4 regions of the Ensifer sp. 22460 genome follow, and region 3 is predicted to be linked to each of the others. Evidence: riboswitches for the same ligand, from Rfam matches in the RefSeq annotation. Region 3 holds a riboswitch; each other region holds the start of a gene.
The links. A riboswitch is a leader RNA that binds a small molecule or an ion and turns the genes downstream of it on or off. The one in region 3 is predicted to bind thiamine pyrophosphate.
Positions count from the first base shown of each region.

Region 1: another riboswitch for thiamine pyrophosphate. It lies ahead of thiO (glycine oxidase ThiO); the one in region 3 lies ahead of thiC (phosphomethylpyrimidine synthase ThiC).
Region 2: another riboswitch for thiamine pyrophosphate. It lies ahead of thiB (thiamine ABC transporter substrate binding subunit); the one in region 3 lies ahead of thiC (phosphomethylpyrimidine synthase ThiC).
Region 4: another riboswitch for thiamine pyrophosphate. It lies ahead of thiD (bifunctional hydroxymethylpyrimidine kinase/phosphomethylpyrimidine kinase); the one in region 3 lies ahead of thiC (phosphomethylpyrimidine synthase ThiC).

Region 1 covers NZ_JBQENZ010000006.1:126,566-129,753, reverse strand. Annotated here, with positions in the region: gene bioB (biotin synthase BioB) at 1-689, opposite strand, end outside; TPP riboswitch at 1,102-1,222, shown strand; gene thiO (glycine oxidase ThiO) at 1,383-2,354, shown strand; gene thiS (sulfur carrier protein ThiS) at 2,351-2,548, shown strand; gene ACTJKM_RS09445 (thiazole synthase) at 2,552-3,188, shown strand, end outside.
Region 2 covers NZ_JBQENZ010000009.1:4,439-7,626, reverse strand. Annotated here, with positions in the region: gene ACTJKM_RS13150 (ABC-F family ATP-binding cassette domain-containing protein) at 1-524, opposite strand, end outside; gene ACTJKM_RS13145 (thiamine diphosphokinase) at 528-1,178, opposite strand; gene ACTJKM_RS13140 (GNAT family N-acetyltransferase) at 1,263-1,748, opposite strand; TPP riboswitch at 1,894-2,012, shown strand; gene thiB (thiamine ABC transporter substrate binding subunit) at 2,062-3,090, shown strand; gene thiP (thiamine/thiamine pyrophosphate ABC transporter permease ThiP) at 3,122-3,188, shown strand, end outside.
Region 3 covers NZ_JBQENZ010000006.1:261,002-264,189, reverse strand. Annotated here, with positions in the region: gene ACTJKM_RS10110 (sigma-54-dependent transcriptional regulator) at 1-1,049, shown strand, start outside; TPP riboswitch at 1,144-1,272, shown strand; gene thiC (phosphomethylpyrimidine synthase ThiC) at 1,363-3,183, shown strand.
Region 4 covers NZ_JBQENZ010000044.1:5,830-9,017, forward strand. Annotated here, with positions in the region: gene ACTJKM_RS33885 (polysaccharide biosynthesis/export family protein) at 1-93, opposite strand, end outside; partial or broken gene ACTJKM_RS33890 (M20/M25/M40 family metallo-hydrolase) at 686-961, shown strand; gene ACTJKM_RS33895 (hypothetical protein) at 930-1,313, opposite strand; TPP riboswitch at 1,630-1,732, shown strand; gene thiD (bifunctional hydroxymethylpyrimidine kinase/phosphomethylpyrimidine kinase) at 1,985-2,794, shown strand; gene ACTJKM_RS33905 (glycosyltransferase family 4 protein) at 2,952-3,188, opposite strand, start outside.

The DNA of each region.
Region 1 (3,188 bases), 130 kb from region 3:
GGCACCGGCAGATTGGCGAGCGTCACCAACATCGAGATCCGATCGTCAGCCGTCTCGCCCATGCCGAGAATGCCGCCGGCGCAGACCTTGATGCCGGCCTCGCGGACGTTTGCCAACGTTTCCAGCCGGTCGGCAAAGCTGCGGGTGGTGATGATCTCGCCGTAGAAGCGCTCCGACGTATCGACATTGTGGTTGTAGTAATCGAGCCCGGCATCTGCGAGCCGCCCGGATTGTTCCGGCGTCAGCATGCCAAGCGTCATGCAGGTCTCTATGCCGAGCGACCGGACGCCGCGGACCATGGCGACGATCGCCTCCATGTCGCGCTCCTTCGGGCTGCGCCAGGCGGCGCCCATGCAATAGCGCGTCGCGCCGCCATCCCTCGCTTTCCGTGCCTCTGCAAGAACCCGTTCGACTTCCATCAGTTTCGACGCTTTCAGCCCCGTCGGGTAGTGCGCCGACTGGCTGCAATAGCCGCAGTCTTCGGCACAGCCGCCGGTCTTGATCGAGAGCAGGCGGCTCATCTGGATGGCATTGGGGTCGAACTGGGCGCGGTGAACGGACTGCGCACGATACAGAAGGTCGTTGAACGGCAAATTATAGATTTTTTGCGCGTCGGCCAGATTCCAACCGGTTTTGGCGGATTTGGTGGCTCCCGAGGTCGGCTCGGTCGATGTGTTTGTATCCAGCATGTTCGTTCACTTCCCTGTTTGCGGCAAAGCAAAATAGATAGAATCCATTATTATCTATAATTTTCACGGGCACCGCATCAAGCAACCACCCAAAAGGAGAGCGCACTCTACTACTTCAATCATAGCGTGCTTTTATATGATTCAACGGATGCGGCGAGAAGGGCAAATGCCGCAACTCTCCGCCTTGGCGGCATCAGCTGATGGCAATGAGAGCAGCCGCCAAATGCCCAGATTTGCGGACCTTGCGCCTCGCACCATCCGCAGATCTCCCGACCGATGCCCGCTACCGACACCGCCGAGCCGCAAGAACACATGCCTCTTCAATTTTTATAGATAATTTTCAACCGAAGAACCGCACGCGAGGTACACGCCGGCAGCCCTTGACAAAATCCGCTCCAGCCGCTCAGTTTGAAGCATTCACCAGGGGTGTCCCGACAAGGGGCTGAGATTCTGCTAGGCGACTTCCGCGGCGCAGTGACCCGTTGAACCTGATCCAGTTCATACTGGCGTAGGGACGGTGCAGACATCGCTGCCGCATTCGCGTTCGCGCGAGCAGATCTCGGCAAGGCGTCCTTCCCTCTCTTCCGGTCCGAACTGGGTCTCCAACAATGGAGCCTCGGCAATGCGTATCTTCATCGCGATTCTGCTTCCTTCAGACCGACGTTCGGCTCGCCGTAGCTGGGCGCATTGACCATGCGCGTCCTGATCAAAGGCGCCGGCGTCGTCGGGCTGACCTTGGCACATGAGCTGATCGGCCGTGGCGTCGAGGTGGCCGTTGCCGAGCGGCAGCCGGACTTCGGCGGGGCGGCGTCGTGGTTTGCCGGCGGCATGCTGGCGCCCTGGTGCGAACGCGAGAGCGCCGAGGAAACGGTGCTGACGCGCGGCATCGGCGCCATCGACTGGTGGGACCGTGCGCTTCCGGGCGAAGTGTCACGCAACGGCACCCTCGTCGTCGCTCCGCCGCGAGACGTCGGCGAACTCAAACGCTTCGCTTCGCGCACGTCCGGCTTCGAATGGCTCGACGGAGAAGCGATCGCGAGACTGGAGCCGGCGCTTGCCGGTCGCTTCCGAGAGGCGTTGTTCTTCCCCGGCGAGGCGCATCTCGACCCGCGCCGGGCGCTTGTCTTGCTGCGGCAAAAGCTCGTCGAGAACGGCGTCGCCTTCATCGGCGAGGCGGATAATAGCAGCGACAGCGATCTGATCGCCGACTGTAGCGGCGCTTCGCGGATCGGCGCCATCGCCGGCCTGCGCGGCGTGCGCGGCGAGATGCTCTATCTGCAGACCGGCGAAGTGGAATTGTCGCGGCCAGTCCGTCTCATCCACCCGCGCATCCCGCTCTACATCGTACCGCGCGGCAATGGTCTGTTCATGTGCGGCGCGACCATGATCGAAACCGACGACGGCGGTCCGATTGCCGCCCGTTCGCTGATGGAATTGCTGAACGCTGCCTATGCGCTTCACCCCGCCTTCGGCGAGGCGCGCCTTCTCGAAACCGGCACCGGCGTCCGGCCGGCCTTTGCCGACAATCTGCCGCGCGTCATGCGCGCCGGAAACACCATCACGCTCAACGGGCTCTATCGCCACGGCTTCCTGCTTTCACCGGCCTTGGCCGAGGAAGCGGCGAACCTTGCCCTTGCCCAGAACCTGAAGGGAGACGCCGCATGAAATTGACCGTCAACGGCGAGGATCACGACCTCACAGTCACGACCCTTGCCGAACTCCTGGCCGCACTCGACTTCGAAGGGGATTGGCTTGCCACCGCCGTCAACGGCGAGCTGGTGCACCGAGCCGACCGCTCGGCCCATTCCCTCAGCGATCGCGACCGGATCGAAATTCTCTCGCCGATGAAAGGAGGCTGAGACATGCTGACGCTTTATGGACAGGAACTGCGTTCCCGCCTGCTTCTGGGCACCGCCCGCTACCCCTCGCCTGCCGCGCTCGAAGACGCGGTTCGTTCGTCGGCGACCGAGATTGTCACGGTTTCGCTGCGCCGCGAAACCGCCGGCGGCCGTCAGGGCGGCGCTTTCTTCGAACTGATCCGGTCGCTCGGCGTGCACGTGCTGCCCAACACCGCCGGCTGCCACTCGGTGTCGGAGGCGGTGCTGACCGCCAAGATGGCGCGCGAGGTCTTCGGCACCAACTGGATCAAGCTCGAAGTCATCGGCCATCAGGATACGCTTCAGCCCGATGTCTTCGGGCTGGTCGAAGCAGCACGCATCCTTTGCGCCGAAGGCTTCGAGGTCTTCCCCTACACCACCGACGACCTCGTGGTCGGCGAGCACCTCGTCGAGGCCGGATGCAAGGTGCTGATGCCCTGGTGCGCGCCGATCGGCAGCGCCATGGGGCCACAGAACATCCCGGCGCTGCGCGCCATGCGGGCCCAATTTCCGGATATGCCGCTGATCGTCGATGCCGGCATCGGCCGGCCCTCACACGCAACGACAGTGATGGAACTCGGCTTCGACGCGGTTCTGCTCAACACCGCCGTCGCCGGGGCAA
Region 2 (3,188 bases), on a different contig from region 3:
TCGTGCGAGATCAACACCAGCGCCGAACGGCTGCGGGTAAGCTCCTCTTCCAGCCATTCGATCGTCGGCAGGTCGAGATGGTTGGTCGGTTCGTCAAGCAGCAAGATGTCAGGTTCCGGCGCCATGACGCGCGCCAGTGCGGCACGGCGCGCCTCACCGCCCGAAAGGCGCGTCGGGTCTTCTTCGCCGGTCAGGCCCAGATGCTGCAGCAGGTAGGCGACGCGATAGGGATCGTCGCTCGGTCCGAGGCCGGCTTCGGCATAGGCCTGCACCGTGTCGTAGCCGTCGAAATCCGGCGCCTGGTGGAGATAGCGGATGGTCGCTGAGGGATGGCGGAACACCTCGCCCGACTGTGCCTCTGAAAGGCCCGCGGCGATCTTCATCAAGGTCGACTTGCCCGAGCCATTGCGCCCGACAAGGCAGATGCGATCGCCCGGTTCCACTTGCAGATTGGCACCGGCAAGCAGCGGCGCGCCGCCGAAGGTCAAGAAGATATCGTCGAGTTTCAGAATTGGGGGCGCCAAGGCTCAGGCTCCGGAAAGATCATAGGGGCGGGCAAGCACGATGGCGCGTCCGCTCTTGAGGCTGAAGCGAAGGGGACCCTCCGCGACGTTGGATACGGTTCGGGACGATCCGAACGGCAGGGTGAAATCGTCAAGCGGATAGCGCGCATTGACGATCGAAAGGCCGGTCAGCTCGGTCAATCCCAGCACGGAAAAGAGACAACCTTTCGGCAGGTCGAGATCGAGCGTGCCTGCCAGCAGCGGGTAGGCTTCTTCCTCGCCCGAGGTCATCAGCACCGAAAGCCCGCGCTCGGCAAGCGCTGCGGCCTGCAGCAGGTGCAGGAAGGCATGGTCGCTGCGGCTGCCGCCAAGCGCGCCGGCAAAGATCAGCCGATCAGCGCCGCGGGACAACGCAGCCTCGACCGCGATCTCGCCATCCGTCGCAGCCTTTGCCGCCGGGTAGGGCTCGCGTGGAACGGAGGCGAACTCGGACAGCAGGGCGTCTTCGGTCGAATCGAAATCGCCGACCCAGACATCCGGCACGACGCCGAGCAAGCGGGCATGGCGCATGCCGCCGTCAGCGGCAACGAAGCGGCTGCCGCTGAGCTGCTCTGTCAGCCGGCTGGTCACCGAGAGGGCGCCGCCAAGCAATATGGTGAAGGTCGATCGAGCCATGGCAATGCCCATAGCGCAAAGGATCGCGGAAGGAAAACGAAGAAAACCGCAAACCGCTGCGATCGCAGCAATTTGCCGAAGCCGTCAGTGTCCTTCCGGCACCGGTTCCGGGAATAGCATGCCGGCATAGATCCCGGGTGTTGAATCGGGAATTTCGATCGCGCCGGCCACGCGCTCGTAGAACTTCGCCGGACCGACGCCACCGATGACCGCATAGCCGTAGCCCGCCTCGCGCATCGCCGTCAGGCTTGCAAGCAGCAGCGCCTCGCCGATGCCCTGCCCACGCATACCTTCATCGACGCCGGTTGGGCCGAAGAAGCCGAGCGCTGTCACGTCGTGGCAGGCAAAGCCGACGATCTTTTCGTCGTGCACCGCGACGTGCATGCGTGTCGGGGTCGAGGAGAAGGCAGCTTCCGCTTCGCCTGCCCAGCCGGCGCCAAACGTCTTTTCGATCCAGGAGACCACCAGACGGCGTTCCGGCGCCATGGCGCGACGGATGCTGATGCCTGAACCAAGCCGCGACTGGGGCTCTGCCGGAAGGGCATAAAGTCGAACTAGCATATCTGGCATGGGATTTCCTCCTTGCGGCCAAGCGTGATGGTGTCATAGCGCAGTTGCCGGTTGGCGAAAACGCCCGACAGAAAATGGGCTCGCCCCATGCGTCGCCCATTCCAAACACCGCTTGCCATGGAGCCGCCGCAGCGGTAAATCTCTTGCCGCTCTAACGGGGTGCCTCCCGACCGCATGGCGGCCGGAGGCTGAGAGGCGTCAAAACGCCAACCCGCGGAACCTGATCCGGCTCATACCGGCGGAGGGATTAGACGCGATCGCACCGATACGCCCTTTTCCCGTGCAACAACGAACTTTGGGAGAGGTGCTTCGCATGTTCAATTCATCACAGCTCAAAATACTTAGCCGGCTAGCGCTGGCCGCAAGCGCAAGCCTTGTTTTCACCGGTTATGCCGCCGCTGCCGACAAGACGCTGACCGTCTACACCTATGAAAGCTTCATCACCGAATGGGGGCCGGGCGCCAAGGTGGCGGAAGCCTTCGAAAAGACCTGCGAATGCAAGGTCAACTATGTCGGTGTTGCCGATGGCGTCGAACTCTTGACGCGCCTAAAGCTCGAGGGTGCTGCCTCGAAGGCCGACATCGTGCTCGGTCTCGACACCAACCTTGTGGCGGAAGCAAAGGCAACGGGCTTCTTCGCACCGCATGGCATCGAAGCGAAAGACCTGAAGGTGCCCGGCAACTTCTCCGACGACACCTTCCTGCCCTATGACTACGGCCATTTCGCCGTCGTCTACGACACCGAGACCCTGAAGACACCGCCGAAGAGCCTCAAGGAACTGGTCGAAGGCGACGCGTCGCAGAAGATCGTCATCGAGGACCCGCGCACCTCGACGCCGGGCCTCGGATTGCTGCTTTGGGTCAAGGCGGTCTATGGCGACGAGGCGGGTGCTGCCTGGGCGAAGCTCAAGGACCGTGTTCTGACCGTCACCCCCGGCTGGTCGGAAGCCTATGGCCTCTTCACCAAGGGCGAAGCGCCGATGGTGCTCTCCTACACCACCTCGCCCGCCTACCACATGGTCGCTGAGAACACCGAGCGCTACCAGGCGGCCACCTTCTCGGAAGGTCACTACATCCAGATCGAAGTCGCCGGCATGACCAAGAGTGCCAAGGAGCCGGAACTGGCAAAGCAGTTCCTCGCGTTCATGACCGGTCCGGAATTCCAGTCGATCATTCCGACAACCAACTGGATGATGCCGGTCGCAGCAACCAAGGAGCCGCTGCCGGACGCCTTCAACAAGCTGGTCAACCCGGAGAAGACCTTCCTGCTGCCATCGGAAGAGGTCGCGAAGAACCGCAAGGCCTGGATCGACGAGTGGCTTGCTGCCATGAGCAAGAACTGAGGCCGGATTGTTCGCACTTCGCGAAAACCGCATGACTGTTGTCGCCGGGGCGATTTGCCTCGGCGCCTTCCTGCTCTTCGTCGGCCTGGCGATCGCCG
Region 3 (3,188 bases):
CCGCCGACCGGCTGGTGCAGAGCGTGCGCCGCGCGCTCGAAAAGCGACGGCTCGTCATGGAGAACCGCGCGCTCAAACGGGCGGCGGAAACGGCTGGCGACAGCCTGCCGCTGATCGGCCAGACGCCGGTCATGGAGCGCTTGCGCCAGACGATCCGGCACATCGCCGACACGGATGTGGACGTGCTCGTCGCCGGCGAAACCGGCAGCGGCAAGGAGGTGGTCGCGACGCTGCTCCACAATTGGAGCCGGCGCCGCGACGGCAACTTCGTGGCGCTGAACTGCGGCGCGCTGCCGGAAACGGTGATCGAAAGCGAACTCTTCGGCCACGAACAGGGTGCCTTCACCGGCGCCCTGAAGAAGCGTGTGGGCCGGATCGAACACGCGAGCGGCGGCACGCTATTCCTCGACGAGATCGAGGCGATGCCGCCGGCGACCCAGGTCAAGATGCTGCGCGTTCTCGAAGCCCGCGAGATCACGCCACTCGGCACCAATCAGGTGCGTCCCGTCGATATCCGCGTCATCGCCGCCGCCAAGATCGACCTCGGCGACCCGGCCCAGCGCGGCGACTTTCGCGAGGATCTTTACTTCCGGTTGAATGTCGTGACGCTGTCGATCCCGCCGCTGCGCGAGCGCCGCGATGATATCCCGCTGCTCTTTTCGCACTTCCTGACGCGGGCGGCGGAGCGCTTCAAGCGCGACGTGCCTCACATCTCGCCGGCAGTGCAGCAACACCTGATGACCCATGCCTGGCCCGGCAATGTGCGCGAACTCTCGCATTTTGCCGAACGGGTCGCACTTGGGGTCGAAGGCCCGCTGGGGCAGCCCATTGCAGTCGTTGAACAGTCTGGTTTCGCCCTGCCGGAACGGCTCGAACGCTACGAAGCGGAAATCCTGAAGGAGGCGCTTCGCGCCCAGCGCGGCGACGTCAAGGCGACGATCGAAGCGCTCGGCATTCCGCGCAAGACCTTCTACGACAAGCTCCAGCGTCACGGCATCAACCGAGCCGACTATGCGGAGCGCGGCATTCCGGAAAAATCCGGCAGCTAGCTCTCGTCAGCGGCCAAATACACTCTAAAATTGCATCTTCGCCGACCGACGAATTCGCGCTTGACGACCTGTGCCGTTCGATGGCTATCTCTTAGGCATTCACCAGGGGGGTCCCGCAAGGGGCTGAGATTCTGCTGGATGGCCGGCTTGCCGGCTGTGGCGCAGTGACCCGTTGAACCTGATCCAGTTCATACTGGCGTAGGGACGGTGCAGATATCGAAGCCAGGATTCCGTGCGTCCAGCATCTGGCGGAGCGTCTTTCATCCTTCCGGCATCAGAACTGGGTCTCCAATCGCAAACTTGGAGCCTCGTCATGAATATTGCCACAAAGCCTACCCCCCTCTCGGTCACCCAAGGCCCGCTTCCGGCCTCGCGCAAGATCCATAAGCCGGGCATCCTCCACCCGGATATCCGCGTGCCGATGCGCGAGATCGCGCTGCACCCGACCTCCGGCGAGCCGCCGGTTACCGTCTACGATTCCTCCGGCGCCTATACCGCCGATGACGCCGAGATCAGCATCGAGGCGGGCCTGCCGCGGCTTCGCCGCAACTGGATCGTCGGACGCGGCGACGTGGAAACCTACGAGGGACGGATCGTGCGGCCGGAGGACAATGGCTTTGCGAGCGGCGATCGGCTGACGCCGACCTTCCCGTTCCAGCACGCGCCGCTCAAGGCGACTGCTGGCAAGGCGGTAACGCAGCTTGCCTACGCCCGCGCCGGCATCATCACGCCGGAGATGGAGTTCGTGGCGATCCGTGAAAACCTCGGTCGCGATGCGGCACGCGCGAAGGTTCGTGACGGCGAAAGCTTCGGCGCACACGTTCCCGATCATGTGACGCCCGAATTCGTCCGCCAGGAAATCGCCAGCGGCCGGGCCATCCTGCCCGCCAACATTAACCATCCGGAATCCGAACCGATGATCATCGGGCGGAACTTCCTGGTGAAGATCAACGCCAATATCGGCAACTCCGCCGTCACCTCGTCGATGGCCGAAGAGGTCGAAAAAATGGTCTGGGCGACCCGCTGGGGCGCCGATACGGTTATGGACCTTTCGACCGGCCGCAACATCCACAACATCCGCGAATGGATCATCCGCAATTCGCCGGTTCCGATCGGGACCGTGCCGCTCTACCAGGCGCTGGAAAAGGTCAATGGCATTGCCGAGGACCTCACCTGGGAAGTCTATCGCGACACGCTGATCGAGCAGGCCGAACAGGGCGTCGACTATTTCACCATCCATGCTGGCGTACGCCTGCACTACATCCCGCTCACCGTCGATCGCGTCACCGGCATCGTCTCCCGCGGCGGCTCGATCATGGCCAAGTGGTGTCTGCATCACCACAAGGAAAGCTTCCTCTACGAGCATTTCGAGGAGATCTGCGACATCTGCCGCGCCTATGACGTCTCCTTCTCGCTCGGCGACGGCCTGCGCCCTGGCTCGATCGCCGACGCCAACGACGCCGCGCAATTCGCCGAACTGGAAACGCTCGGCGAACTTACGAAGATCGCCTGGGCCAAGGATTGTCAGGTGATGATCGAAGGCCCCGGCCACGTGCCGATGCACAAGATCAAGGAGAACATGGACAAGCAGCTTGCCGTCTGCGGCGAGGCGCCGTTCTACACGCTCGGCCCGCTGACGACCGACATCGCACCGGGCTACGATCACATCACCTCCGGCATCGGCGCTGCGATGATCGGCTGGTTCGGCACCGCCATGCTCTGCTACGTCACGCCGAAGGAACACCTGGGCCTGCCCGACCGCAACGACGTCAAAGTGGGCGTTATCACCTACAAGATCGCCGCCCACGCCGCCGATCTCGCCAAGGGTCACCCGGCCGCCCAGGTGCGCGACGACGCTCTCTCGCGCGCCCGCTTCGAGTTCCGCTGGGAGGACCAGTTCAACCTCTCTCTCGACCCGGAGACGGCCCGTAACTTCCACGACGAGACCCTGCCGAAGGAGGCGCACAAGGTCGCGCATTTCTGCTCGATGTGCGGCCCGAAATTCTGCTCGATGCGGATCTCGCACGACATTCGTGCGGAAGCGCAGAAGGAGGGGCTGGAGGCAATGGCCGCGAAATACCGCGAGGGTGGCGACCTCTATATGCCGGTCGCTGAGGTCGAAGATAAGAGTTAAAGGGC
Region 4 (3,188 bases), on a different contig from region 3:
AGAGAGGATAGCGCTAGCTAACGGCCCTTCCCCAGGGACTGCCTGACAGGACGCGAGTGTCGTTACCAGAAACAGGACACTGATGCGGTTCAAAGTATCTCTCCCAAATCGCCTCGCCGAGTACCATGAGCCGATGCTCTGCGGCAAGAGTGCGACACCTGAAGAACCTGACTGTTCGATCCGGACCAATTTGTGACTGGCCTTTTGAAACTCGGCATGCTCTGACGAATAATGGACATCGACTGGCAATACATCCACAACCACTTCGACTGGCTCGGCCACATCGTGGAAGCGTTGTGTATAGGAGCAGTCGTAGCCGCCCTTGGGCGATTCTTTTTCAAAAGGTGCGACGCAGTTATTATCGGTTTGGCTTTTGGCGCCGGACATTTCCATGGGCGAGAAAAGCGCGACTTTGAGGTCAGCATGCATATGCCGCCGCCACATCTAGAAGCCTACAAGTTTTGGCTTTGGAACTGGGATCAAACGATGGACTTTTGGCCGGTGGCTTTGGTCGTATTCCTGCTGCTACTTTTGCTTGTTCCAAGGGCGCCGTCTTCCTAGGCATAACAGGAGCGAATAACAACGTCGTCAGTTTCAGAGACAGAGGAGATGCTCGGAGCACTCTAATTCCATCGCTGACCCGTCTGCATCATGAAGTCGCCAGCAATTGTCCGTCCGCTTAGGCATCCACCAATGCAGCAATGCGGAGGCGGCAGTCATCGCGCTGGAACGCGCCATGGACGCGGAGGGCGTCAGCACTATCACGGCGAGGGCGCGTTGCCGATGAAGGGGTCGGAGGATTTCGGGCTCTTTGGTCGGGTGGCGCCATCGGCGATGTTCTTCTTGGGGGGCCGGCGAAGACCACGCGCGGCTGCACAATCCGGACTATGATTTTCCGGATGACTTGATCGGCATCGGCGCCAACGTCTTCATGCGCGCGATCCACAACCAACTGGGATGAGTGCGGCGGTGGACGGTCGCTTGCGCGGCGGGCGTTGTGACGGCACTCTCTGAAATTGTGCAGTCCCGCGTGGAGCCGTTTCGCGCCGCGTCCGGATTTGCTCTCGGGAGGAGCAGGGGATGAGGCAGTCCAGCTTTCGTGTCGCGGTTTGCTCAATCTTCCGATCGATCTTTTCCGAGGATGCGCCGTGCTGCCGATGTCGGAGCAGTTCCAGCTGCGCGCGCAGAAGACCGATGATCGAGTCGCGTTTGATGACTTCGGCTTCTTGCGCGCTGAGTTTCGCCGCCTGTTCAGCGACGAGCTTGCCCGAGCAAGTGCAATTCTCAAAGCATTGCAGTGATATTGATGCGATGAGGCCTTACATCTAACGTTCTGCGTGGAAGGCGCGTCGCCACTGAGTGAAACGGCAGTGCTGCCGACCAAATCACTCCGGGATTGCGTAGGCTCGCGTTCCAAACCCCCTTGCCTTAACGACCTTGACGTGGCTAGTCTACCAGCGTCTGTGAAGTCGAACGCTCAGACGGAAGGCTCCTTATGCTCTTGAGGCAAAAGGGGCCTTTTTCTGTTTGTATCCTTTAAGGGCCTCCTTCGCCCGCATCAAACCGGCTTACATACGCGCCTGCTGAACTCAAGCAATTGACATCCCCTCCTACGCTCCCATAGCATTCATGCCTGCCGAGGGGCGCACCTGACGGTGCTGAGATGGCGGTGAGCCAGACCCTTGAACCTGATCCGGATCATACCGGCGTAGGAACGGCAAGGGCCTCTCTGGCACCCCCGCGTCTTCGCCGTTCATCCGGATCTCCGTGATTTTGGTTTCGGGAGATCGTTGGTGCCAATACACTGTTCAGAATGTAGCGACGTAGAACTACAGGGAGCTGGGCGTCCAACCCAAGGGCTCGATCTGGCGGATTCCTCCAGATTGCCTGGAAGAGCCACCTCAGTTCGTGCGTGCTTGAGCCGGTGGCTTGAGAGCGCGTTCGCAATCTTTGGAGCTGCTTCTACATTTCAGCGGAGCCAGGCATGACCGTTATCGCCGTTACCATCGCAGGCTCAGATTCCGGTGGCGGTGCCGGTATCCAGGCGGATCTGAAGACGTTCTCGGCGCTCGGCGTCTATGGTGCCAGCGTGATCACGGCCATCACCGCGCAAAACACCCGCGGGGTCGCGGCCGTTGAGGATATCTCTCCAGCCGTTGTCACAGCTCAGATCCATGCGGTGTTTTCGGATCTCGCAGTAGGCGCGGTTAAGATCGGCATGGTGTCCCGCCAGGAGACGATTGCCTCGATCGCGTCCGGTTTGAAGCGGCATGGGCAAATGGCTGTCATCGATCCTGTGGTGGTCGCCACTTCGGGTGACATTTTGTTACGTCCGGATGCGATCGCGACGCTCAAGGAGGAGCTACTGCCGCTTGGCCTCATCGTGACGCCGAACCTGCCCGAAGCGGCACTGATGACGGGGCGCAGCGCTGCCGAGAGCGAGACGGAGATGGCGCTCCAGGCGGAGATGCTGTTGAAACTTGGTGCGCGCGCCGTGCTGATGAAAGGCGGGCATGCCAAGGGCGACGAAGCTGTCGATATCCTCTTCAACGGGGATACCTCCCTGCGCTTGTCGCGACCCCGGGTCGAGACGAGGAACGATCATGGTACTGGCTGCACGCTGTCTGCCGCAATCGCCGCCGGTCTTGCCCGTCGGCAGACGCTTCAAGACGCGGTTATCGCTGCCAAGGCCTATCTGCATGAGGCGCTTTTTGCCGCAGCAGCGCTCAAAATCGGGCAGGGGCGGGGGCCGGTTCATCACTTCTATCGATGGTGGGCACCGAGCGGCGATTAATTCCATTCCGGCGCTTGGCGCCGGTTCCACTGTTCAAGTTGACCTTTAAAAAAACCAAGACATTCCATTGCCCGATAAGCAATGAAATGTCCGTCGAGTCGGGAAGTCGCTCGCTTGTAAATGCTAGGTGAGAGACGAGGACCGAGCGCTTTTCGGTTCAGGCCACAGCGGCGCTCGGCTGAACCGGCTGCTCCTCCTTGAGCAGTTTCCGGTAGAGCGCAACATGTTCGCGGCCGCAGTCGACATGGCTCATCGGGCGCCTGAGGGTTGCCCTGAGGTTGTCCCATGACCTTGGTGTGCTCAGAACGTCGATCAGCCGATCCGCAAGGTCCTGTGCGCTGCCGGTCCGGAAATGATAGCCGTCCAGCCGGTCGCGGACCTTCTCGGCCATGCC